Regions from separate parts of the Cellulomonas pasadenensis genome, predicted to be linked through region 2. Evidence: predicted binding sites of a transcription regulator. Region 2 holds the regulator's gene; the other holds the start of a gene.
What was found. The regulator LexA, encoded in region 2, represses DNA repair genes until DNA is damaged. The targets are predictions, from matches to a motif close to TCGAACANNTGTTCGA.
Positions count from the first base shown of each region.

Region 1: the regulator LexA is predicted to act here: its motif matches at 5,470-5,485, upstream of AB6N23_RS11525 (SAV_6107 family HEPN domain-containing protein).

Region 1 covers NZ_JBFTEP010000074.1:3,613-14,652, reverse strand. Annotated here, with positions in the region: gene AB6N23_RS11545 (DUF58 domain-containing protein) at 1-647, shown strand, start outside; gene AB6N23_RS11540 (transglutaminase TgpA family protein) at 644-2,962, shown strand; gene AB6N23_RS11535 (SCO2097 family morphological protein) at 3,295-3,702, opposite strand; gene AB6N23_RS11530 (DNA polymerase Y family protein) at 3,739-4,968, opposite strand; gene AB6N23_RS11525 (SAV_6107 family HEPN domain-containing protein) at 4,983-5,414, opposite strand; gene AB6N23_RS11520 (spermidine synthase) at 5,543-6,451, shown strand; gene AB6N23_RS11515 (cold-shock protein) at 6,561-6,764, opposite strand; gene AB6N23_RS11510 (proteasome assembly chaperone family protein) at 7,067-8,002, opposite strand; gene AB6N23_RS11505 (response regulator) at 8,101-8,538, opposite strand; gene AB6N23_RS11500 (sensor histidine kinase) at 8,568-10,130, opposite strand; gene AB6N23_RS11495 (PP2C family protein-serine/threonine phosphatase) at 10,127-11,040, opposite strand, start outside.
Region 2 covers NZ_JBFTEP010000077.1:6,050-17,089, reverse strand. Annotated here, with positions in the region: partial or broken gene AB6N23_RS11820 (CotH kinase family protein) at 1-994, shown strand, start outside; gene serA (phosphoglycerate dehydrogenase) at 1,090-2,289, shown strand; gene AB6N23_RS11810 (DUF5302 domain-containing protein) at 2,433-2,618, opposite strand; gene nrdR (transcriptional regulator NrdR) at 2,716-3,219, opposite strand; gene AB6N23_RS11800 (LysM peptidoglycan-binding domain-containing protein) at 3,361-3,810, opposite strand; gene lexA (transcriptional repressor LexA) at 4,116-4,883, shown strand; gene AB6N23_RS11790 (L-lactate dehydrogenase) at 4,962-5,963, opposite strand; gene AB6N23_RS11785 (ATP-dependent DNA helicase) at 6,037-8,274, opposite strand; gene AB6N23_RS11780 (S9 family peptidase) at 8,314-10,407, opposite strand; gene hflX (GTPase HflX) at 10,509-11,040, opposite strand, start outside.

The DNA.
Region 1 (11,040 bases), on a different contig from region 2:
TGCGCGACTACCGCGAGGGCGACGACCTGCGTCGCGTGCACTGGCGCTCCAGCGCCCGCCGCGGCGCGCTGCTCGTCCGCTCGGACGAGCGCGCCGGCATGCGCCCGGTCACCGTGCTGCTCGACCTGCCGGTGCGGCAGAGCACCGCCGAGTGGACGATCTCCCTCGCCGCGTCCGTGGCCCTCGCCATGCTGGACGGCGGGCACCCCGTGCGCCTCGTCGGCGCCGGCATCGCCGCGGGTCGGGGCGCGGTCGGCGCGTCCGCCTTCGTGCACGCCCGCGGTGGCCCGGAGGCCCGCGCCGCGCTCCTCGACATGACGATCGACCTCGAGCCGGCGCGCTCGTCCGCCGAGGCCGACGCCCACCTGCTCGACGCGGCGCGCCTGCTGCACACGGCCGACGGCGGCGAGATCGTCATCGCCGTGCTCGGCGCGCTGTCCGGACCGGCGCGCGCGGCCCTCGCGCACGTCGGCGACTCCGCCCACGGCTGGGCGCTCGTGCAGACGGACGGCCGGCACGCGGGCGACACCCGCGACGCCCAGCACACGCAGGCCGCGCTCGTGCGCGCCGGCTGGCGGGTCGCGGGCGCGACCGCCGGCGAGGACCCCGTCGCCTGCTGGCTGCGACTGCTCGGGAGCACGCGGTGAACCGGCCGCACGGGCCCGAGCAGGGCGTCCGGGCGGTCGTGGGCACGGCACTCGCCGTCGCCGCCACGTGGGCCGGCCTGCTGGCGCTGGGCACGCTCATCGCGGGCCGCCGGTGGTTCGTGGTCGCGTGCGTGGCCGTGCTCCTCGTCGCGGTCGTCACCGCCGTCACCCGCGCGCTCACGCGGACGTGGTGGGCCCCGACGGCCGTCGGGGCCGCGGTGGCCGTCGTCGGGCTCGTGCTGCGCTACGGCGCCCCGCCGGGACGTCCCCAGTTCCTGCCCGACCCGGACGCGTTCCGGCGCACCTGGGCGCTGGCGCGCGAGGGCGTGGCCGTCGTCAACGACTCGTTCGTGCCCATGCCGGACGTCCGGCCGGGCGAGCTCCTCGTCGTGGTCGGGGCGCTCGCCGTGCTGCTGCTGGTCGACCTCGCCGTGGTCGCGCTGCGGGTGCCGGCGCTGTCCGGGCTCGCGCTGGTGGCGCTGTGGGTGCCGGGTGTCCTGCTCGGCTTCCCCGCCGGCGGCGCGCCGGTGTTCTGGACGGGCGTGGCGTACCTCGCGCTGCTCGCCTACGGCGCGGCGCCGCAGCACGCGCACGCGGGCCGGCGCCGCCGCGTCGTCACGACCGGCGCGGGTGCGGCCCTGGTCGCCACGGTCGCGCTCGTGGCCGGACCGCCGCTCATGGACGTCCCCGGCTGGGCGTCGGTGGGGCTTCCCCAGCTCGGCGCGGCACCCGTCGGGCCCCTCGAGCTCAGCGACCAGCTCGACCTGCGCGAGAGCCTCGGCGCGCGCTCGGCGCAGGAGGTGCTCCGGTACAGCGTCGTCGACCCCACCGCGGGGCCGGACGGCACGGACGACGACGAGGCCGGCGTCGCCGCGCTGCCGTCGGTCGAGGAGACGGCAGCGACGGCTCGGGCGGTCGACGCCCGGCTCGTCGGGCCGCTGCGCGCGTTCACGCTGACGGCCTTCGACGGGCGGACGTGGCAGCGCACCGAGCCCGAGGCGGTGCAGGAGTGGGACCCCACGACCCTGCTGTCCTCCGACGCGGCCGTCGCCGGCTCGGTGCCCGACGCGACCGCCGGCACGCTCGCCCAGGTCGACGTCGTGGTCGGCGCCCTGCGCGAGCGTCGCCTGCCCGTGAGCACGCACCCGCGCACGGTGCAGGTGCCGGGCGACTGGGCCTGGGACCCGCGGCGCGACGAGGTCGTCGGCCAGGACTCCACGGACGCCGACCTGGCGTACTCCATGCTCGTGCAGGTCCCCCAGCTCACCGCCGACGAGCTGCGCGACGCGCCCGTGGGCACGCCGCCGGACGCCGGCCTGTACACGGCGGTGCCGGACACCGAGCACCGCGACGACGTCGAGCGCCTCGTCGCCGAGCTGACCGCGGACGCCGAGACCCCCTACGCGCAGGCGATGGCGCTGCAGGGCTGGCTCCGGTCGGCGTCGAACTTCACGTACGACACGCGCGTGCCGCCCGCCCGCACGTCCGACGCCGTGTGGGACTTCCTCGAGTCGCGGCGCGGCTACTGCGTGCAGTTCGCGACCGCGATGACGGTCATGGCGCGCATGCTCGACATCCCGGCCCGGGTCGGTGTCGGCTTCCTGCCCGGCGAGCGGGCGGAGGACGGCTCGTACGTCGTCACCGGCCGGCTCGCGCACGCGTGGCCCGAGCTGTACTTCGAGGGCCAGGGCTGGGTCCGGTTCGAGCCGACACCCGCCTCGCAGACCGGCGCGCCGCCGACGTGGGCGGACCCGTTCACGGGCGTCCAGGCGCCGGGCTCGGTGCCGGAGGAGCTCACGCCGGGGCGCGTCGCGCCGGCGCCCGCGGCGACCGCCACCGCACCGCCGACGTCGGCGCCCGCCACGGAGGACGACTCCGTGCCCTGGCCGGCCGTCGCCCTCACCGTGGGGCTCGGCGTCCTCGTGCTGGGCGGCGGCGCGACCGTGCTGCTGCTGTCCCGGCGCGGCCGCCGGGTGGTCGAGACGACGCCCGAGCGCGCCTGGGCGACGCTGCGGCGTGACCTCGCGCGCCTCGAGCTCACCTGGTCCGACGCGGCGACCCCTCGCGGCGCGCTGCGCGACGTGCAGCGCGCGCTGCTGCTGCGCGCCGAGGGCACGCTCGACGGCGCGGCCCTCGCCGCGTTCGAGCATCTCGTCGCGGCCGTCGAGAGCGGCCGGTACGCCCCCACGCCGCAGGACGTCGACCCGGCCGCGCTCGACGGGTGGGTGGCCGCCGTGCGCGACGGGGTCACCGAGCTCCTCGGCGAGCGTCCGCGCGCCGGCGCGGTGCCGCGGATCGGCCGGTCCTCGGGCTGACGGCCGACGACGGCGGGTCCGCGGTCGCTCGTGCCGCGTGCGTGCGCAGCGCTCGACCGGTGCGCCGTGCGCAGCGCTCGACCGGTGCGCGCGACGCTGCTCGTCCCCTCGCCGGGCCCGCCGGGGTGCTGCCCGCCGCGTCCCGGCGCGACGACGCCGCCGGCTCGAGGAGCCGGCGGCGTCGTCGTCCGCGTGACTGCGGACGGGAGCGGGCGGTGCGTGTGCCCGGTGCGCCGCGGTCGGCGCTCGGGTTCAGGCGGCGGGGTCGGTCAGCAGGCCGCGTCGGTCAGGCGGCTGCGCAGGTCAGGAGGCCGCGCCGGGGCGGGCGCGGGTCAGCGGTCGCCCTCGTGGCGCCGACGGTCCCAGCGCTCCTCCATGCGGGACATGAAGCCCTGCTTGCGCGTGGCGGGCCGTGTCGCGCCCGTGGGACGGCGGACGGTGCCGTCCGGGCGGACGGCTCCCTGCGGCCCCGACCGCGTACGACGCGGCGCGGCGAACGCGGACGCGACGGCGGCGAACATCACGACGAAGCCGAGGGCACCGAGCCACGGCTCGGACGACGCGGCACCGACGACCAGGAGCAGCAGTCCGACGACGGCACCCGCGCCGGCGATGACGTACCGCATGACCGGGCGACGACCGCCGCGGCTGGTCAGCGTGTTCGCGAGCCGAGGGTCGTCAGAGGTCAGCTGACGTTCCATCTGCTCCAGAACGCGCTGCTCGTACTCGGAGAGAGGCATGACGACCCCCGTCGCACTCCGGTGGACTATGGGTGATCAGGATATGTCGGCGGTGACGATGGTGGAAGTCGAGCGCTGCGCCACGCGGGCGACCGTTCCGGGTGAGACTCGCCACGGCAGGCCGTCCGTGCCCGCGACGGTGCCCGCCGGGACGGCGACGGGGCCTGCGAGAGGCGGCACGGCGTCGGTCCGCTCGCCCGCGACGGGTCCGCGCACGCCCGCCGGGACGTCCTGCAGACGCCCGACGGCCACGGTCAGCGACTCCGGCACCGCGACCCACGTGAGGCCGGCGAGGAGGTCCCGCGCGACCAGGTGGAGCTCGCGGCCGCGGTCGGACGGCGTCGTCAGGGCGCGCGAGCGGGTGTGCTCGGCCCCGTCGGCCGTGCGCACGGTGAGCGCCACGGTGCGGCCGGCCTGCCGGCGCACCCCGAGCGCGCGGCCGCACGCGTGCGCCGCCTCCCGCAGCAGCTCGTCCAGCACGTCCCGCTGCCCGCGCGCCGCGGCGCACGGGACGTCGACCCGCACGACGGGGTCGGCCGCCGACCGCGGCCGGGGCACCACCGGCCGGGCGTCGCGGCCCCGGGCGAGGTCGCGGAGCCAGTGCACCGTCGCGGGCCGGTCGAGGCCGCGCAGGAGCACGGCCGAGGCGTCCGCCAGCTCCCCGAGCCGCCGGATGCCGGCCGCGGCGAGCGCCGCCTCGAGGGGGCCGTCGACCTCCGCGAGCGCCGCCACGGGCTGGTCCCCCAGGAACCGCGCCGTCGCGGCGTGCGGCACCAGCAGGACGCCGTCGGGGCCGGCCGCGCGACCGGCGAGCCGGGCGACCACCTTGGTCGCACCGATCCCGACCGAGCACGTCACGCCGTGCTGCTCCCGCAGCCGTTCACGGACCCCCCAGGCGATCGCCGTGGGCGGACCGAGCCGACGACGGGCGCCGCCCACGTCGACGTACGCGCCCGCGTCGCCCACCGGCTCCACGAGGGCGGTGACGTCCTCGAGGACCGCGAGCAGACCCGCCCGCACGGCGTCCTCGGCCGCGGGGTCCGCCGCGACGACGACCGCGTGCGGGCAGCGCGCCAGGGCGGCCGCCAGGTCGTCCCCCGCTCGCACCCCGAACGCGCGCGCCGGGGCCGACGCGTCGCGCACCCGGCCGCCGTCGTCGACCAGCACGGGCAGCCCCGCGAGCTCGGGCCTGCGCATCAGCGCGACCTGCGCCGCCGGCGCGTCCACCTCCACGTGCAGGACGTGGCAGCCGTCCTCGGCGGGCACGGTCGGATGACCGCTCACCGGGACGCCAGCGCGCGCGCCGGCGTCGCCGCGTCGCCGAGCAGCAGCGCGCGGGCGGCGTCGACGAGGTCCTCGGCCGCGCACAGCGCCCGCTCGGCCCTGGCCTCCGACACCAGCTCGAACCGGCCGGCGTCGACGGCGGAGCGCAGGGCGGCCGACTGGGCGAAGAACGCCGAGTGCGCGTGCAGCTCGGGCGCCACCGCGTCGAGCATGCCCCAGACCGTCCGCGGCGCACCGCGGCCCGCGGGACGCCCCCGGGCGGCGACGACGGCCGCGCCGGCACGCAGGGCCGCGAGGTGGGCGTGCGAGAACATCTCCCACGGCTCGCCGGAGAACTGGGCCGCCAAGAGCTCGGCGTCCGCCCGCGCGAGCAGGTCGGCGGTCTGCGGCGGCAGGGCGGTGGCCGCCTCGGGTCGCAGGACGCTCACCCGTCCGGACATCGCACCCACCTCCCTCGTGGCGGCACCTCCGCCGACACCATGATCGAACACCTGTTCGAATAGCGCAATCCCTTGTCGGTCACGGGCTCGCGCCGACGGGCCGTTACCGTGACCCGGTGGCCCGTCGCACCGCATCCTCCCGCCGACCACCGACACCCGCGCCGGACGTGGCGCCGTGGCCCGTGGGGCCCGTCGCCGTCGCGACCGGCACGGCGGAGGTCGTGCCCGAGCCGGGACGCCCGCGCGCCGCGACGCTGCTGGTCAACGGCGTGCCGAGCTCGTTCGTCGACCTCGACGACCCCGACCTGCTCGACTTCGAGTACATGCAGCAGATGGCCGCGGTCGTCGGCACGCTCGCCGACCGGCGCCCCGACCCCGCGGTGCTGCACCTCGGCGCCGGCGGCTGCGCGCTCGCGCGCACGCTGGCCCACCGGTACCCCGGCGCGCGCCAGCTCGCCGTCGAGCTCGACGGCGAGCTGGCCCGGCTCGTGCGCGCGTGGTTCGCGCTCCCCCGCGCACCGCGCCTGCGCCTGCGCACCGGCGAGGCGCGCGCCGAGCTCACCGGCGTGGGCGACGCGTCGTGGGACGTCGTCGTGCGCGACGTCTTCGCCGGCGACCGCACGCCCGACCACCTGACGACCAGCGAGGTCGCCCGCGAGGTGGCGCGCGTGCTGCGGCCCGGCGGCGTCTACCTCGCCAACTGCGCCGACCGGCCGCCGCTCGCCCTCGCCCGGGCCGAGGCGGCGACGCTCGCCGGCGTCTTCCGGCACGTGGCCGTCGTCGCGGAGCCGGGGCAGCTGCGCGGCCGCCACTACGGCAACGTCGTCCTCGCGGGCACCGACGACGACGGCCTGCTCGACGACCCGGCGCTCGCACGGACGCTGCGCACCCTGCCCGTCCCGGCACGCATCCTCGTGGGCGCCGAGCTCGACGGGTTCGTCGGCCGCGCGACCGCGCTGCACGACCCGCCGCAGGAGCCGCCGCACGCCCCACCCGCGTCGCCACCCGAACCGGCCACGACCTGACCGGCCGGGCCGGGGGACGACGGACCGCGCACGACGACGGGGCCGCACCCGTGGGTACGGCCCCGTCGTGCGGCCGGGCCGAGGCCCGGCCGAGCTCATCGCGCAGGTGTCACAGCGGGCGGACGTGCTCCGCCTGCGGACCCTTCGCGCCCTGCGTGATCTCGAACTCCACGCGCTGCCCCTCGTCGAGCGAGCGGTAGCCCTGGGAGTCGATGGCCGAGTAGTGGACGAAGACGTCGGCGCCGCCGCCGTCCTGGGCGATGAACCCGTAGCCCTTCTCGGCGTTGAACCACTTGACCGCACCCTGTGCCATGTCGTGCTTCCTTCGCGTCCCACCGGTGACCGGCGCGGGCACCGTGCCCGCGCCGCGCCGCAATGCCTCACGTCCTGCACCGGGTGGTCCGACCCGCGAGGGCCGACGGTTCCGCGCCTCGCGCCTGACGGGGCGACCACGGGTCCGGTCGAGCGTCCGTACGTCACTGCAACGGCCGCATCCTTGCACGCGTCGTGTGGCGCACGCCACGTCAGGTGGACATGCGTCCGCCTGCCGCCGGCAACGATCCGGTCACGACGACGCCCGCGAGCGCGCCGCCGGTCCGGCGTCGCGCGCGCCCGTCAGCGGCCGGGGTCGTCGTCCGTCTGCTCGGCGAGGAACCGCTCGAGCTCGGCGCCGATCTCCTCGGCCGTGGGCAGGTCGGTCGTCTGCGCGAGCAGGCTGGTGCGCCCGATGCTGCGGGTGAAGGCGTCGTACTGCTCCTCGAGCGCCTCGACCACCGACGCGACCTCGGGCGCCTGCGCCACCTGGCGCTCGACCTCCCGCATCGCCTCCTCGGCGGCGGGCTCCAGCGCGGCGACGGCGAGGTCGAGCCCCGTCGCACGCTCGACCTGCCGCAACGCGGTCACCCCCGCCGTCGGGTAGGCCGACTGGGCCAGGTAGTGCGGCACGTGCACCGCGAAGCCGAGCGCGTCGTGCCCCTGCTCGCCGAGCCGCAGCTCGAGGAGGGCCGTGGCGCTGGCGGGCACCTGCACGGTGCCGAAGAACGAGGTGTGGTCGGCGACCAGCTCGGCGCGCGTGGCGTGCGCCGTCACCGACGCCGGCCGGGTGTGCGGGACGCCCATGGGGATCCCGTGCACGCCGACGACCAGCGGGACGTCGAACCGCTCCACGACCTGCCGCACGGCGGCGACCCAGCGCTCCCACTGCGTGTCCGGCTCGACACCGTGCAGCAGCAGGAACGGGACGCCCGCCGCGTCCTCCAGCAGGTCGACGGCCAGCTGGGGCGCGTCGTAGTCGGTCCAGCCGTCGCCGTCGAACGTCATGACGGGCCGGCGCGACCGGTAGTCGAGGAGCTGGTCGACGTCGAAGGTGACCAGCCGCTCGCCCGTGCCGGCGGACAGCAGGTGCTCGGCCGCGAGCTGCCCCGCCTGGCCGGCGTCGACGAACCCGCGCACCGCGTGCAGCAGCACCGGTCCCCTGCCGCCCGTCGCGCGCGCGTCCAGACGCTCGGCCACCTGCACGTCCACGTCGTAGATGCCCCGGGGGTCCAGCATGTCGCTCCGCTCGTTCACGTCGTCGTCCCTGTCACACCGGTGCAACGCCGCGGGGCCCCCTGCTCTTCCCGCGGTGCCTGCGGCCGCCGCGGGAGCCGTCAGCGCCCGGGCAGCCGCACGACCTCGACGAAGAACTCGTCGATCTGCCGCACCACGTCGATGAAGCGGTCGAAGTCCACCGGCTTCGTGACGTACGCGTTGGCGTGCAGCGAGTACATGCGCAGCACGTCCTCCTCCGCCTCGGACGTCGTGAGCACGACGACCGGGATGGCGCGCAGCGCGGCGTCGGACTTCAGCGCCTCGAGCACCTCGCGCCCGTCCATCCGCGGCAGGTTGAGGTCGAGCAGGATGAGGTCGGGCGTGGGGGCGTCGGCGTGCTCGCCCTCCTTGCGGAGGAACTCCAGCGCGCTGACCCCGTCGGACACGACCGACAGGCGGTTGCGGACCTTGTTGTGCTCGAAGGCCTCACGGGTCATCAGCACGTCGCCCGGGTCGTCCTCGACGAGGAGCACCTCGATGGTCTTCTGGTCCGCCACTACTGCTCCCGTCGTCCCCTCGCGGGGAATCAGCCCTCGTCGGCCGCGGGCAGGGTCCACCGGATGGTGGTGCCCTCCCCCTCGGTCTCGGGGATCCAGATCCGACCGCCGTGGAACTCGACGATCTTCTTGCACAGCGCCAGGCCGATGCCCGTGCCCTCGTAGACGTCCTTGGCGTGCAGCCGCTGGAAGATGACGAAGACGCGCTCGGCGTACTGGGGGTCGATGCCGATGCCGTTGTCCCGGCACTCGAGCTGCCAGGAGTCTTCCACGCGGCGCGCGCTGACGTGGACGTGCGGCACACGGTCGGGGTGCCGGAACTTCACGGCGTTCCCGACGAGGTTCTGGAAGAGCTGGACGAGCAGCGGCTCCTCGCCGCGGACCGTCGGCAGCGGGTCGTGCGTCACGACGGCGCCGGCGGCCTCGATGCGCTCGTCGAGCTGGTCGACGGCGCGCGCGAGCGCCTTGTCGAGGTCGACGTCGACGACCTCGCCGCCCACCCGCCCGACCCGCGAGAACCCGAGCAGGTCCTGGATGAGCCGCTGCATGCGCTTGGCGCCGTCGACGGCGAAGTCGATGTACTGGTCGGCCCGCTCGTCGAGCTGGCCGCCGTACCGCTTCTGCAGCAGCTGCGTGAAGCTCGCGACCTTGCGCAGCGGCTCCTGCAGGTCGTGCGACGCCACGTAGGCGAACTGCTCCAGGTCGCGGTTGGAGCGCCGCAGCTCCTCGGCCTGCTCGGTGAGCCGCTCGTGCGCGTCGGCGATCTCGGCGCGCGACGTGCGGAGCTCGCCCAGCTGGGCGACCAGCGCGACGCGCATCTGCTCGACGTCGCCCGCCAGCTGCTCGATCTCGCCGGGTCCCCGCACGGCGACCGGACGGTCGAGGTCGCCCTCGGCGACGGCCCGCACGTCGGCCGCGAGCGCGTCGACCGGGGACACCACCCAGCGGCGCAGGGCGACCCAGATGAGGACGCCGACCACCACGGCCGTGAGCACGACGGTCGTCAGCAGGATCGCCGAGAGGGTCGTCATGCGCTCCAGGTCCGCGACCGCGTCCGAGCGGATGCCGCGCAGCCGCTCGAGGTACGTGCCGACCGTCGCACGGACCTCGTCGAAGTAGCCGCGGCCGCGCTCGACCTGCTCCGGGGAGACGGAGTCGGCGCCCTCCGCCTCGATCTGCGCGATCATCGGCTCCGCGTGCTCGGAGTACCAGGCGCGTGCGGCCGCGGCGGCGGCCCCGTAGTCGTCGAGGACGGCGTCGTCGCCCGACCGCTCCGCCACCGCGCGCGCCGTCCGCTCGAACTCGGCACCGATCTCGAGCGACCGCTCGTACGGCTCGAGCGTCACGGGGTCGCCCGTGAGCGCGTAGCCCCGCAGCCCGGTCTCGGCGTCGACCATCGACACGAGCGCCCGGTCCGTCTCGCTGACGGCCTGGAAGTACTGCTGCGTCACGGCCTCCTGCAGCGAAAGCGTGCGCGCGAACACGGTCCCCGTCAGGAGGACGACCAGTCCCAGCACGAGCCCCGCGGACACGAAGAGGGCGGCGAGCCGGCGGCGCAGCGTCGCGGACGTGCGCACGGTCGCCGGGCTCACGCCTCCCACCCCAGCAGGACCACGGCGGCGTCGTCGACGAGGTCGCCGCCGTGCCGGGCGCGCACGGCGCCGATGAGGTGGCCGAGCACGGGGTCCTCCTCATGGCCGGGGACGGGGACGGGAGCGCCCGTGGTGGCGCGCGAGGTCGCGTGGGCGAGCTCCATGAGCCCGGCCTTGCCGAGCCGCTCGCCGCCGCTGCCGACGGTCGCCTCGAGCAGGCCGTCGGTGTACATGAGCACCCGCCACGACGACCCCAGCTCGAGGCGCCGTGCGGGCCAGCCGCCGCCGACCGGGATGCCCAGGGCCCGCCCGCGGGCGTCGGCGGGCAGCAGGTGCACGCCGTCCCCCAGCAGGAACGGCACCGGGTGCCCCGCGAGGTACAGGTCGGCGGACCGCCGGTCGGGCGCCACGGCGAGCATCGACACCGTGGTGAAGACCTCCGGCCGGGCCCGCTCGGCGTCGAGGACGCGCTCGAGCAGCCCGAGGATGTCGTCGGCGGGCACGTCCGCCAGCACGAGCGTGCGCCAGGCGGTGCGCAGGGTCGCGCCGAGCGCCGCCTCGTCGGGGCCGTGGCCGCACACGTCGCCGACCAGCGCGAGCACGGTGCCGTCCGGCCGCTCGACGACGTCGTAGAAGTCCCCGCCGAGCAGGCCGTCGCGGCCGGCGCGGTAGCCCACGCGGACCTCCAGGCGCGGGTCGGCGACGACGGGGCGCGGCAGCAGGGCGCGCTCCAGCCGGTTCGTCTCGGCGGCGCGCACGAGGCTGCGGTACAGCGCCCGGTCGGTCTGCTCGAGGCGGCGGCGCTGCACGGCGTAGCGGACGGCGCGGGCCAGGCTCTCCCCGTCGACGTCGCCCTTGACGAGGTAGTCCTGGGCGCCGGCCGCGAGCGCGGCGAGACCGGCGTCGGTGT
Region 2 (11,040 bases):
CGACCCCGCCACCGGGTACCCGTCGCTCATCGACGTCGGCTCGTTCGTCGACCTCGTGATCGTCAACGAGCTCAGCCGGAACATGGACGCGTACTACCGGAGCCTCTACCTCTACAAGGACCGCGGGGGGTTGCTCACCGCCGGACCGCTGTGGGACTTCGACCTCACGTTCGGCGTCGGCGGGTACTTCGGCAACGAGCAGACGTCCGGCTGGCAGTACCAGCAGACGCGGCAGCCCGTCGCGACGGACTGGTTCTCGATCCTGCTGGCGGACCCGGCGTTCGCGAACCAGGTGCGCGCACGCTGGCAGGAGCTGCGGCGCGGCCCGCTCTCCGACGCGGCGCTGCGCCAGCGCGTCGCCACCCTGTCCGCACAGGTGGAGGACGCCGCCGCGCGCGACGTCCGGCGCTACCCGCGCCTGACCACCCGGATGGTGGGGCCGTTCATCACCTCGACGACGGGCACGTGGCGCGGCCAGGTGCAGGAGGTGCAGGACTGGGCCCTGCGGCGCGCGGCGTGGCTCGACGGGACGCAGGCCTGGGGCGCACCCGCGACGCCCGTGCCGACGCCCACACGGACGCCCGCCCCGACCCCGACGACCACCCCGTCGCCGACGGTCACACCGACCCGGACGCCGACCCCGGCGCCGACCGCGACCGCGACACCGACCGCCGGGCCGACGGCGGTGCCGGGCGGCTGCACGGCGACGTTCCGGGCCGTCTCGCGGTGGCCCGGCGGCTACCAGGGCGAGATCACGGTGACGGCCGGCACGACGGCCCTCGCGGGGTGGACGGTCGGTCTCGCCCTGCCCGCCGGCGCGGCGCTCTCCCAGTCGTGGAACGCCACCGTCACCGGTGCGGGCGGGTCGCTGCAGGCCCGCGACGCCGGGTGGAACGGCGCCCTGCGGCCCGGTGCCACCGCGACGTTCGGCTTCCTCGCCACGACGACGGGCGCCGGTGACGGCTCGCCGACCGTGACCTGCACGCGTCGTTGACGCACCCCGGACGCCGTGCCCGACAGGGGGCGGGCACGGCGTCCGGTGGCCGGGACGGCTTTGGTCCACGAGCCGGACGAGGAGCACCATGGGGCGTGCCCACCGCTCTGCTGCTCGAGAACCTCCACCCCCAGGCCCGCCAGATCCTCGAGGCGGCCGGCTTCGACGTCGTCACCCGCACGGGTGCGCTGGACGAGGCCGAGCTGATCGAGTCCCTCGCCGGCGTGCAGGTGCTCGGCATCCGGTCCAAGACGCAGGTGTCCGCCGACGTGCTCGCGGCCGCCCCGGACCTGGAGGTCGTCGGCGCGTTCTGCATCGGGACCAACCAGATCGACCTGCAGGCGGCCGCCGACCGCGGCGTGGCCGTCTTCAACGCGCCGTTCTCGAACACGCGCTCGGTCGTCGAGATCGCGATCGCCGACATCATCGCGCTCACGCGCCGGCTCACCGTGCTGGACAAGGAGATGCACGCGGGCGTCTGGAACAAGTCCGCGACCGGCGCGCACGAGGTCCGCGGCCGCACCCTCGGCATCGTCGGCTACGGCAACATCGGCACGCAGCTGTCCGTGCTCGCCGAGAACCTCGGCATGTCGGTCGTGTTCTACGACACGGCGGAGAAGCTCGCGCTCGGCAACGCCCGTCGCATGGACACCCTCGACGAGCTGCTCGAGACGGCCGACGTCGTCACGCTGCACGTCGACGGACGCTCGGGCAACGCCGGCATGTTCGGCGCGAAGCAGTTCGCCCGCATGCGCCCCGGCGCGATCTTCCTCAACCTCTCGCGCGGGTTCGTCGTCGACTACGCCGCGCTGAGCGAGGCCGTGCTGTCCGGCCACGTCGTGGGCGCCGCCGTCGACGTGTTCCCCGAGGAGCCCAAGCGCAAGGGCGACCCGTTCGAGTCGGAGCTGCGCGGCCTGCCGAACGTGATCCTCACGCCGCACACGGGCGGCTCCACCGAGGAGGCGCAGGAGGCGATCGGCCAGTTCGTCGCGAACAAGGTCCGGGACCACCTCGCGACCGGCTCGACGAACCTGTCGGTCAACCTGCCGAACCTCGCGCTCGACCAGCGTCCGGACGCGCACCGCATCGCCTACCTGCACCGCAACGTGCCCGGCGTGCTGGCCACCATCAACGCGACCCTCGCGGAGCACGGCGTCAACATCGAGGGCCAGCTGCTCGCCACGCGCGGCGAGCTCGGCTACGTGGTGACCGACGTGAGCACCCTCGTCGAGCCCGCCGTCGTGCAGGCGCTCGCCGGGCGTCCCGAGTCGCTGCGGCTGCGCCTGCTGTCCTGACGCGTCCGCCGTCCGGACGGTCCGGTGCCCTGACGGGTTCGCCGTCCCGCCGGGGCCCGTCGCACGACGAGCGGCGCGTCACCTCCCGAGGGGGCGCCGCGCCGCTCGTCGTCCGGAGCGGGGTCCGGTCGGTCGTCGTCGGGTCAGGCGGACCCGGACTTGCGCTGGAACCGACGCTGCGTCGGGCCGGCGGTCTCCGACCCGTGCACCTGCCCGGTGTTCCGCGTGCCGTCGGCCGTCCGGTGGCCCTGCGTCTTCTTGCGCTCGAGCGCCTCGCGGAACCGGGCCTTCGCCTCGTCGCTGGCCGCGTTCGGCCGGTCGTTCGCCATGGGGCACCTCCGTCGTCCTCGGGAGAGCCCAGGGTGACGGACCGCGGCGGGCGGCACCAGCCCATATGCCGTGGGCTCGGTCTCGCCCGCCGACCGCTCAGCGCGCGGGCTCGTCCGCCGAGGCGTCCTGCGGCGCCGCCGAGCGGCCCTGCTGCTCGCGCTCCGCACGCAGCACCGTGATGGCCGACTCGAAGTCGTCGAGCGAGTCGAACGCCTGGTAGACGCTCGCGAACCGGAGGTAGGCGACCTCGTCCAGCTCGCGCAGCGGCCCGAGGATCGCGAGACCGATCTCGTACGCGTCGATCTCGGCGGACCCGGCCGAGCGGAGCGTCTCCTCGACCTTCTGGGCCAGCAGCGCCAGGTCGTCCTCGCTCACGGGCCGGCCCTGGCACGCCTTGCGGACCCCGTTCGCGATCTTCTCGCGGCTGAACGGCTCGGTGGCGCCGGACCGCTTCACGACCGACAGGCTGGCCGTCTCCACCGTGGTGAACCGCCGGTGGCAGTTCGGGCACTGGCGACGACGGCGGATCGACGAGCCGTCGTCGGACGTGCGCGAGTCGACGACGCGCGAGTCGGTGTGCCGGCAGAACGGACAGTGCACGGGAGACCTCTCGGGAGCGGCGTGCCGCGGCCGCCGAGGCGCCCGTCGACCGGTGGGACGTCGTGACGGTAGGCCGTGCGTGGGCGGGGTCGCAAGCACGTGCCCGGCGGCACCCGGCCCGGACGGGACCGGCGCTACCCGTCAGCCGACGGGGACGACCACCGTCTGCCCCGCCTGCAGCCCGCCGGCCGGCAGCTCGTTGAGCTCCATCAGGCGGAGCACGACGTCGCGCACGTCCTCGCCCGGCGCGGCGACCTCCGCCGCGAGCCCCCAGAGCGTCTGGCCCGGGGCGACGACGACACGCTGCACCTCGGTCGCCGCGCGCGGGCCGTCCGCCTGCGCGGAGACCGCCGCTCCCCCGACGCCGGTGGCGAGCGCGACGGCCAGCCCCCACACCACGGCACGGCCCCGGGCGGTCAGGCGCAGCGGCCCCTCGACCGCCGTACGCCCCGCCGCCGCACGACCCGCCGCCGTACGACCCGCGGCCGTCCGTCCTGCGGCGAGGTGGGTCGTCGCGCGGCCCGTCGTGGACGGGCGCGTCCGTGCCGCCCGTCCGCCGCGCACCGCCGGTCCGATCGTCATCGCGCTCATGTCCCTGACCTCCGTCGCCTCGAGCACCTGGTGTCGAACACCTGTTCGTCGAACGTCTGTACGAGTTCTAGCAGACGCCCCCGACATCCGTCGAGACACGCTCGAACAGATGTTTGATCCGGCACCCGTGCGCCCCTAGGCTGGGGCGCGTCAGGAAGTGCACCACCGACCACCGACACGAGCCGCTGACCAGCACGGACACCGACCCGCACCCCGGGGCCGCGTCCAGGGCCGGGACGCGGGGCAGGTGACGAGGCGGGTGCGCGCGGGACGACCGCGACGCGCCGCAGGGAGCAGGAGGCGCCGTGGGCGTGCAGGGCGGGACCAGGACGGCCGAGGCGGCCGGGCAGGGCGTCGCGGACGCCGGCGCGACCGTCGTCGCGCTCGGGGCGGAGGAGGCGTCGGACGGCCTCACCGCACGGCAGCGCCTCGTCCTCGAGACGATCCGTGCCTCCGTCGAGACGCGCGGCTACCCGCCGAGCATGCGGGAGATCGGCGACGCCGTCGGCCTCACCAGCCCGTCGAGCGTCAAGCACCAGCTCACGGCGCTGGAGCGCAAGGGCTTCCTGCGCCGCGACCCCCACCGCCCCCGGGCCATCGAGGTCGTGCAGCCGGACGACGCCCGTACCGTCGGCACGCTGCCGCCCGCCGGCGGCCTCGACCTGGGCACCGACGCGCCGGAGCGCGACGGCGCACCGGCGCCGTCCTACGTGCCCGTCGTCGGCCGCATCGCGGCGGGCGGGCCGATCCTGGCCGAGCAGGTCGTCGAGGACGTGTTCCCGCTGCCGCGCCAGCTGGTCGGCGAGGGCGACCTGTTCCTGCTGCGCGTCGCCGGCGACTCCATGGTGGACGCGGCGATCTGCGACGGCGACTGGGTGGTCGTGCGCCGCCAGCCCGTCGCGGAGAACGGCGAGATCGTCGCGGCGATGATCGACGGCGAGGCCACCGTCAAGACGCTCAAGCGCGCCGACGGCCACGTCTGGCTGCTGCCGCACAACGCGGCGTACGCGCCCATCCTCGGCGACGAGGCGACCGTCCTCGGACGCGTCGTCAGCGTGCTGCGCAGCCTCTGACCGCCCGGCGCACCCACGGGTCCCGCGCGTCCCGCCCGCCGCACGCGCCCCTCCCGGGAGCGCGTGCGGCGGCGGGCGTCAGAACCCGAAGCGGCGGGCGACCGACCGGACGGCCTCGGCCGACCGGCGCAGCCCCAGCAGCTCGTCGGACGACATGGGCACCTCGAGCCGCTCGGCGACCCCCGACGACCCGACCACGGTCGGCACGCTGAGGCACACGTCCGAGATGCCGAGGTACCCGTCGAGCAGGGACGACACGGGCAAGATGCGGCGCTCGTCCTTGAGGACGGCCTCGATGATGCGGGACCCGGCCAGCGCGATCGCGTAGTTGGTGGCGCCCTTGCCTTCGATGATCCGGTAGGCCGACTCGACGACCTCGCGCGCGATGGACTCGCGGACCTCGCTCGTGAGGGGGCCGTGCCCGCCGACGCCCGGCCACTCGAGCAGCGGCACGGCGCCGATCGACGCGGAGCTCCACAGCGGCAGCTCGGTGTCGCCGTGCTCGCCCGCGACGTACGCGTGCACGTTCTGCACCGCCACCCCGGTGTGCCGCGCGATGAGGTACCGCAGGCGCGAGGAGTCCAGGACGGTGCCGGAGCCGAACAGCTGCGCCGGCGGCAGGCCGGAGATCTGCAGCGCGGCGTACGTGACCACGTCGACGGGGTTCGTCACCATCACGTACACGGCGTTCGGCGCGACCTCGACGATGCCGGGCAGCACCGTCCGCACGAGCGAGATCGTCGCCTCCGCCAGGTCCAGGCGGGACTGCCCCGGCCGCTGCTTCGCACCCGCGGTGAAGACGACGACGTCGCAGTCGGCGAGCACGGACACGTCGTCCGAGCCGACGACCTCGGCCATCGACATGAACTGGATCCCGTGGCTGAGGTCGAGCACCTCCGCCTCGACCTTCTGCCGGTTGACGTCGAGGAGCGCGACGGTCCGCGCGGCACCGCGCATCAGCGCCGCGTACGCCATCGTGGACCCGACGGCGCCGGCGCCGACGATGCCGACCTTCGAGGTGCGGCGCTGCGGCGTCGGCACGGTCAGCGCGGTGTCGTCTCCCTCGATGTCCTGCGTCATGGCGTTCGTTCCCCTCGTCACGGGCTCCGCTGCACGGGACGCGCCCGCCCGGGCGGCACGTCCCCCGGCGAGGCTAGCCCGCCGCCGACAGGCGTCGCAGCGCGGCGACGACGAGGTCGCGGTCCGTCGTGCGCCAGAACGGCGGCATGGAGCGGCGCAGGAACTCGCCGTACCGCGCGGTCTCCAGGCGCGGGTCGAGCACCGCGACCACGCCGCGGTCCTCCCCCGAGCGGACGAGGCGCCCGGCCCCCTGCGCGAGCAGCAGCGCCGCGTGCGTCGCGGACACCGCCATGAACCCGTTGCCGCCCGCCGCGGCGACGGCGTCGGACCGCGCGGACCTGACCGGGTCGTCGGGTCGCGGGAAGGGGATCCGGTCGATGACGACGAGCCGGCACGCCGGCCCCGGCACGTCGACGCCCTGCCACAGCGAGAGGGTCCCGAACAGGCAGGTCGGCTCGTCGGCGGCGAACTGCGCGACGAGCGTCGGCAGCTGGTCGTCGCCCTGCAGCAGCACGGGGACGTCGAGCCGCTCGCGCATCGCCTCGGCGGCGACCTGCGCCGCGCGGCGGGACGTGAAGAGCCCGAGCGTGCGCCCGCCGGCGGCCTCCACGAGCGTCGCGATCTCGTCGAGCTGCGCGTCGGTCGCCGGCTCCCGGCCGGGCGTGGGCAGCCGGCGCGCGACGTAGCAGATGCCCTGCCGCGGGTAGTCGAACGGGCTGCCGACGTCGAGCCCGCGCCAGCGGCCGGCGTCCACGCGCTCGGCGCGGCCCGCGCGCTCCGTCCCGGGCAGCACGTCGGGCGCGCCCGCGGTCGCCGTGCCGGAGCCGGCGGCCGTGGCCGACGCGGCCACCGGGAGCGACGGCGGGCCGGCCGGCGCGGCGTCGGGGCGGCTCGCGAGGCCGAGCGCGCGCGCCACGGGGTCGAAGGAGCCGCCGAGCGCGAGCGTCGCCGACGTCAGCACGCCGGTCCGCCCCGCGAGCAGCTGGGTCCGCACGAGCCCGTCGACGGCGAGCGGCGCGGCGTGCAGCCGCGTGGTGACCTGCCCGCGCCGGTCCTCCCCGCGGGCGCACCAGAGCACCGTGTGCCGCAGGTCCTCCGGGTCGGCGGCCATCCGCTCGGCCGTCTCGAACAGCGCGAGCATCGCGGCGTTGGCCATCTTGACGCCCCCCTCGGCGCCGTCGCGCCCCTTGGTGGACGCGTCCGGCTTGAGGACGGTGAGGAGCGTGCGGGCGGCGTCGCGCACCGCCGCGACGGCGAGCCGGGCCGCCTCCGGCAGGCCGTCCCGGAACCGGCCCTCCGGCAGCGGGACGACCACGCTCGCCAGGTGCTGGGACGCCGTGTCGAGGTCCGTGGTCGGGACGCCGCCGTGCCGGCGTGCCAGGCGCGCGGCGTGCTCGATGGTCGCCACCGACAGCTCGGCCGTCGCCTGCGCCGTCACGCGGTCGGTGAGCTCGTGGGCCTCGTCCACGACGAGGACGTCGTGCTCGGGCAGCACGTGGGGCGAGCCGGTCGCCGCGATGCCGAGCATCGCGTGGTTCGTGACGACGACGTCGGCCTCGCGCGCGCGGGCCCGCGCCGCGTCGGGGAAGCACTCCTCGAGCACCGGGCACGACGAGCCCAGACACTCCATGGCGGTCACGGAGACCTGCCGCCACGCCCGGTCCGCGACGCCGGGCACGAGGTCGTCGCGGTCGCCGGTGTCGGTCGCCTGCGCCCACTCGCGGACGCGCACGACCTGCTCGCCGAGCGTCTCGCGCTCCCCCGCGTCGGCGACCGGTGCCGGGTGGTCGGCGGCCCCGGGACGCTCCGGCACGTCGAACAGCGCGCCCTGGTCGTCCTCCGGGTAGCCGCCCGCGACCTTGTGCACGCACAGGTAGTTGTGCCAGCCCTTGAGCAGCGCGATGTCCGCCGGCCGCGGCAGGCGGCCCGCGAGCGCGCGCGTGACGAGCGGCAGGTCGCGCGTCATGACCTGCCGCTGCAGCGCGAGCGTCGCCGTCGAGACGACGACCCGCTCGTCCTCCGACACCGCGTGCCGGACCGCGGGCACGAGGTACCCGAGCGACTTGCCGGTGCCGGTGCCCGCCTGGACGAGCAGGTGCTCCCCGCCCGCGAGCGCGTCGGCGACGGCGTGCGCCATGGTGCGCTGCCCCTCGCGCCGCCCGCCGCCGAGCGCGCCGACCGCGAGGTCGAGCAGCTCGTCGACGGCCGCGTGCGCGGACGACGCCCGCCCCGTGACGTCCGCCGCGGGGCCGCCGGCCCCGGGGACGTCCGCCGCCGCGGGGGTCGGGTCGGTCGTCCGGGCCTGGTGCACCGCGTCAGCGTAGTCGCGACCGCCGACGCGCCTCGGCCGTCATCCCCCGGTGCTGGGGACCGCGCCCGTCGGCAGGTGCCGGGACCACCAGTCGAGCAGGTGCTCGAACCGGGCGACCCGGTGCCGCGGCCGCCCCGACCGCGTGAGCTCGTGCCCCTCGCCGGGGAAGAGCAGCAGCTCCGCCTCGACGCCGCGGCGCCGCAGCTCGACGAACCACCGCTGGCCCTGCTCGACCGGGCAGCGCCAGTCCTGCTCCGAGTGGATGACCAGCGTGGGCGTGCGCACGCGCCCGACGTGCGCCATGGGCGACTGCGCCGCGACGGCGGCGAGCCCCTCGCTGGTCGCGTGGTCGCCGACGTACTCGAGCCCGAACCACCAGCCGATGTCGGCCGACCCCGTGAAGCTCACGGGGTCGAGGAAGCCGCGCTCCACGACCGCCGCCGCGAACCGGTCGGTGCGGGTCGTCAGCCACGCGGTCAGGTAGCCGCCGTACGAGCCGCCGAGCACGCCGACGCGCTCGCCGTCGAGCTCCTGCGGGTGCTGCGCCACGGCGGCGTCCAGCAGCGCGAGGACGTCGTCGGTGTCGACGGTGCCGAACGCGTGCCGGATGGCGCGCCCGTGCGCGCGCCCGAACCCGGCGGAGCCGCGCGGGTTGCCCAGGACGACGGCGTACCCCGCGCCGGCCAGCACCTGCGCCTCGTCGAACAGCGCGTGCGTGTACTGGGCGAACGGGCCGCCGTGGATCATCAGCAGCGTCGGGTGCGGCCCGGCGCCCCACCGCTCCGGGTCCGGCGTGACGACCCACCCGTGCACCGCGTACCCGTCCGGCGACGTCGCGGCGAGGTCGACGGGCCGGCGCACCCGTCCGGTGGCGCGCAGGGGCGCCGACCAGTCGGCGAGGGTGGCGGCGTCGCCCGTCGTGACGTCGACGCGGAGCAGGGCGCCCGCCGTCACGGGGTGCGCGGCCGCGACCACCGCCGCGCCGCCGGCGGGCCGGGCGTCGGCGTTCAGCACGACGTGGGGGGCGTCGAGCAGCGTCCGCGGCGCGGCACCGTCCGCGCCGACGTGCGCGAGCGTGACGGCGCCCCGCTCCTCGACCGCGACGAGGGCGCCGTCCGCGAGCGGCACGAGGACGCCGTCGGACAGGTCGACCGTCTCGGGGTCGGTCAGCCGCTCCGGGACGCCCGCGGCACGTGTGGCGGCCCCGGTGCCGGTCAGCGGCAGCCGGAAGAGCCCCGTGAGCGCGGCGACCGTGTCGTGACCGTCGGGTCCGAGGTCGCGGGCCTGGAGCCACAGCGCCGTCCCGTCCGGGGCCGGGCGCACGGTCCCGACCTGGAGCGGGCTCCCGGCGTCGGCGTCCGTGAGGGCCGGCAGCGCCGCGGCGTCCGTGCCGCGCTCGTCCGCGCGCACCAGCACGACGTCGCGCCGCACGTCCCGCTCCCGGTCCGCGTGGCGGGCGCACGTCGCGACCAGCGCCGCGCCGTCGGGCAGCCAGGCGGGGTCGGTGACGTCCCACGCGCCCGACGTGAGCGCGGTCGGCTCGGGCAGCGCGTCGCCCGCGCCCGGGTCGGCGGGCAGGGTCAGCACGTGGACGTGCTGCGGGCGGTCGTGCACGAACCCGACGCCGTCCGCGCGGTACCGGAACGACGTCACGTGCCGGGGCGGCTCGGCCGACGGGTCGGCGCCGGCGACGTAGCGCCCCTCCTCGGGCACGCGCGCCAGGTACGCCAGCCGCGTGCCGTCCGGCGAGAACCGCAGGTGCGCGACGCCGAGCGGGGCGTCCGTGAGACGGACGGGCTCGCCGCCGCCCGCAGCCACGAGGTGGGCCTGCGCGGGGCCGCCGGTGAGCGGCGCGCGGCAGAACGCGACCCACCGCCCGTCGGGCGACACCTGCGGGGCGGTGTCGCGGTGCCCGTGGGTGAGGCGGCGCGCACGCCCGGTGCCGGGCTCGTGCACGCCGAGGTCGGTGGTCACGTCCGCCGCGGGGTCGGCCACCGGCACGAGCCACAGCTCGCCGCGGTACGCGTCGAGCGCCGTGTCGGGGCCGACGACGGCGACGACGGCGGCCGAGCCGTCGGGCAGCAGGGCGGGCGCGCCGGGGGCACGCAGGAGGTCCAGGTCGGCGGGGATCACCTTCGCACCCTAGGCATGCTCCCCCCGCACGCGCAGGACCCGGCACGCCGGGCCGGTGGGCCCCGCGCACCGGGTCCGGTGCTGGTGCGTCGTGCGGTCGCTCAGGCGCGGCGGACGGCGACCCGCTCGAGCTCGGCGGCGAGGTCCGCGTCGACGCGCGCCCGCAGCGCCGTGCCGTCGGGCGTGTGCTCCTCGTGGTCGATGTCGCCGTGCTCGTGGACGCGGCTGACCAGGTCGCCGCGGTCGTACGGCACCACCACGTCGACGCTCACGCCCGGTCGCGGCAGCTGGTCGGCGATGAGCTCCTGCAGCTCCGCGACGCCCTCACCGGTGTGCGCCGAGACGACGACGGAGTGCACCTCGCGCGACCGCAGCCGCGCGACCACCTCCGGCGCGGCCAGGTCGGCCTTGTTGAGCACGACGATCTCCGGCACGTCCATCGCCCCCGGGATGTCGGCGAACACGTGCCGCACCGCGGCGAGCTGCCCCTCCGGGTCGGGGTGCGACGCGTCCACGACGTGCAGGATCAGGTCGGCGTCCGCGACCTCCTCCAGCGTGGAGCGGAACGCCTCGACGAGCTGGTGCGGCAGCTGCCGCACGAAGCCGACGGTGTCCGCGAGCGTGTACACGCGG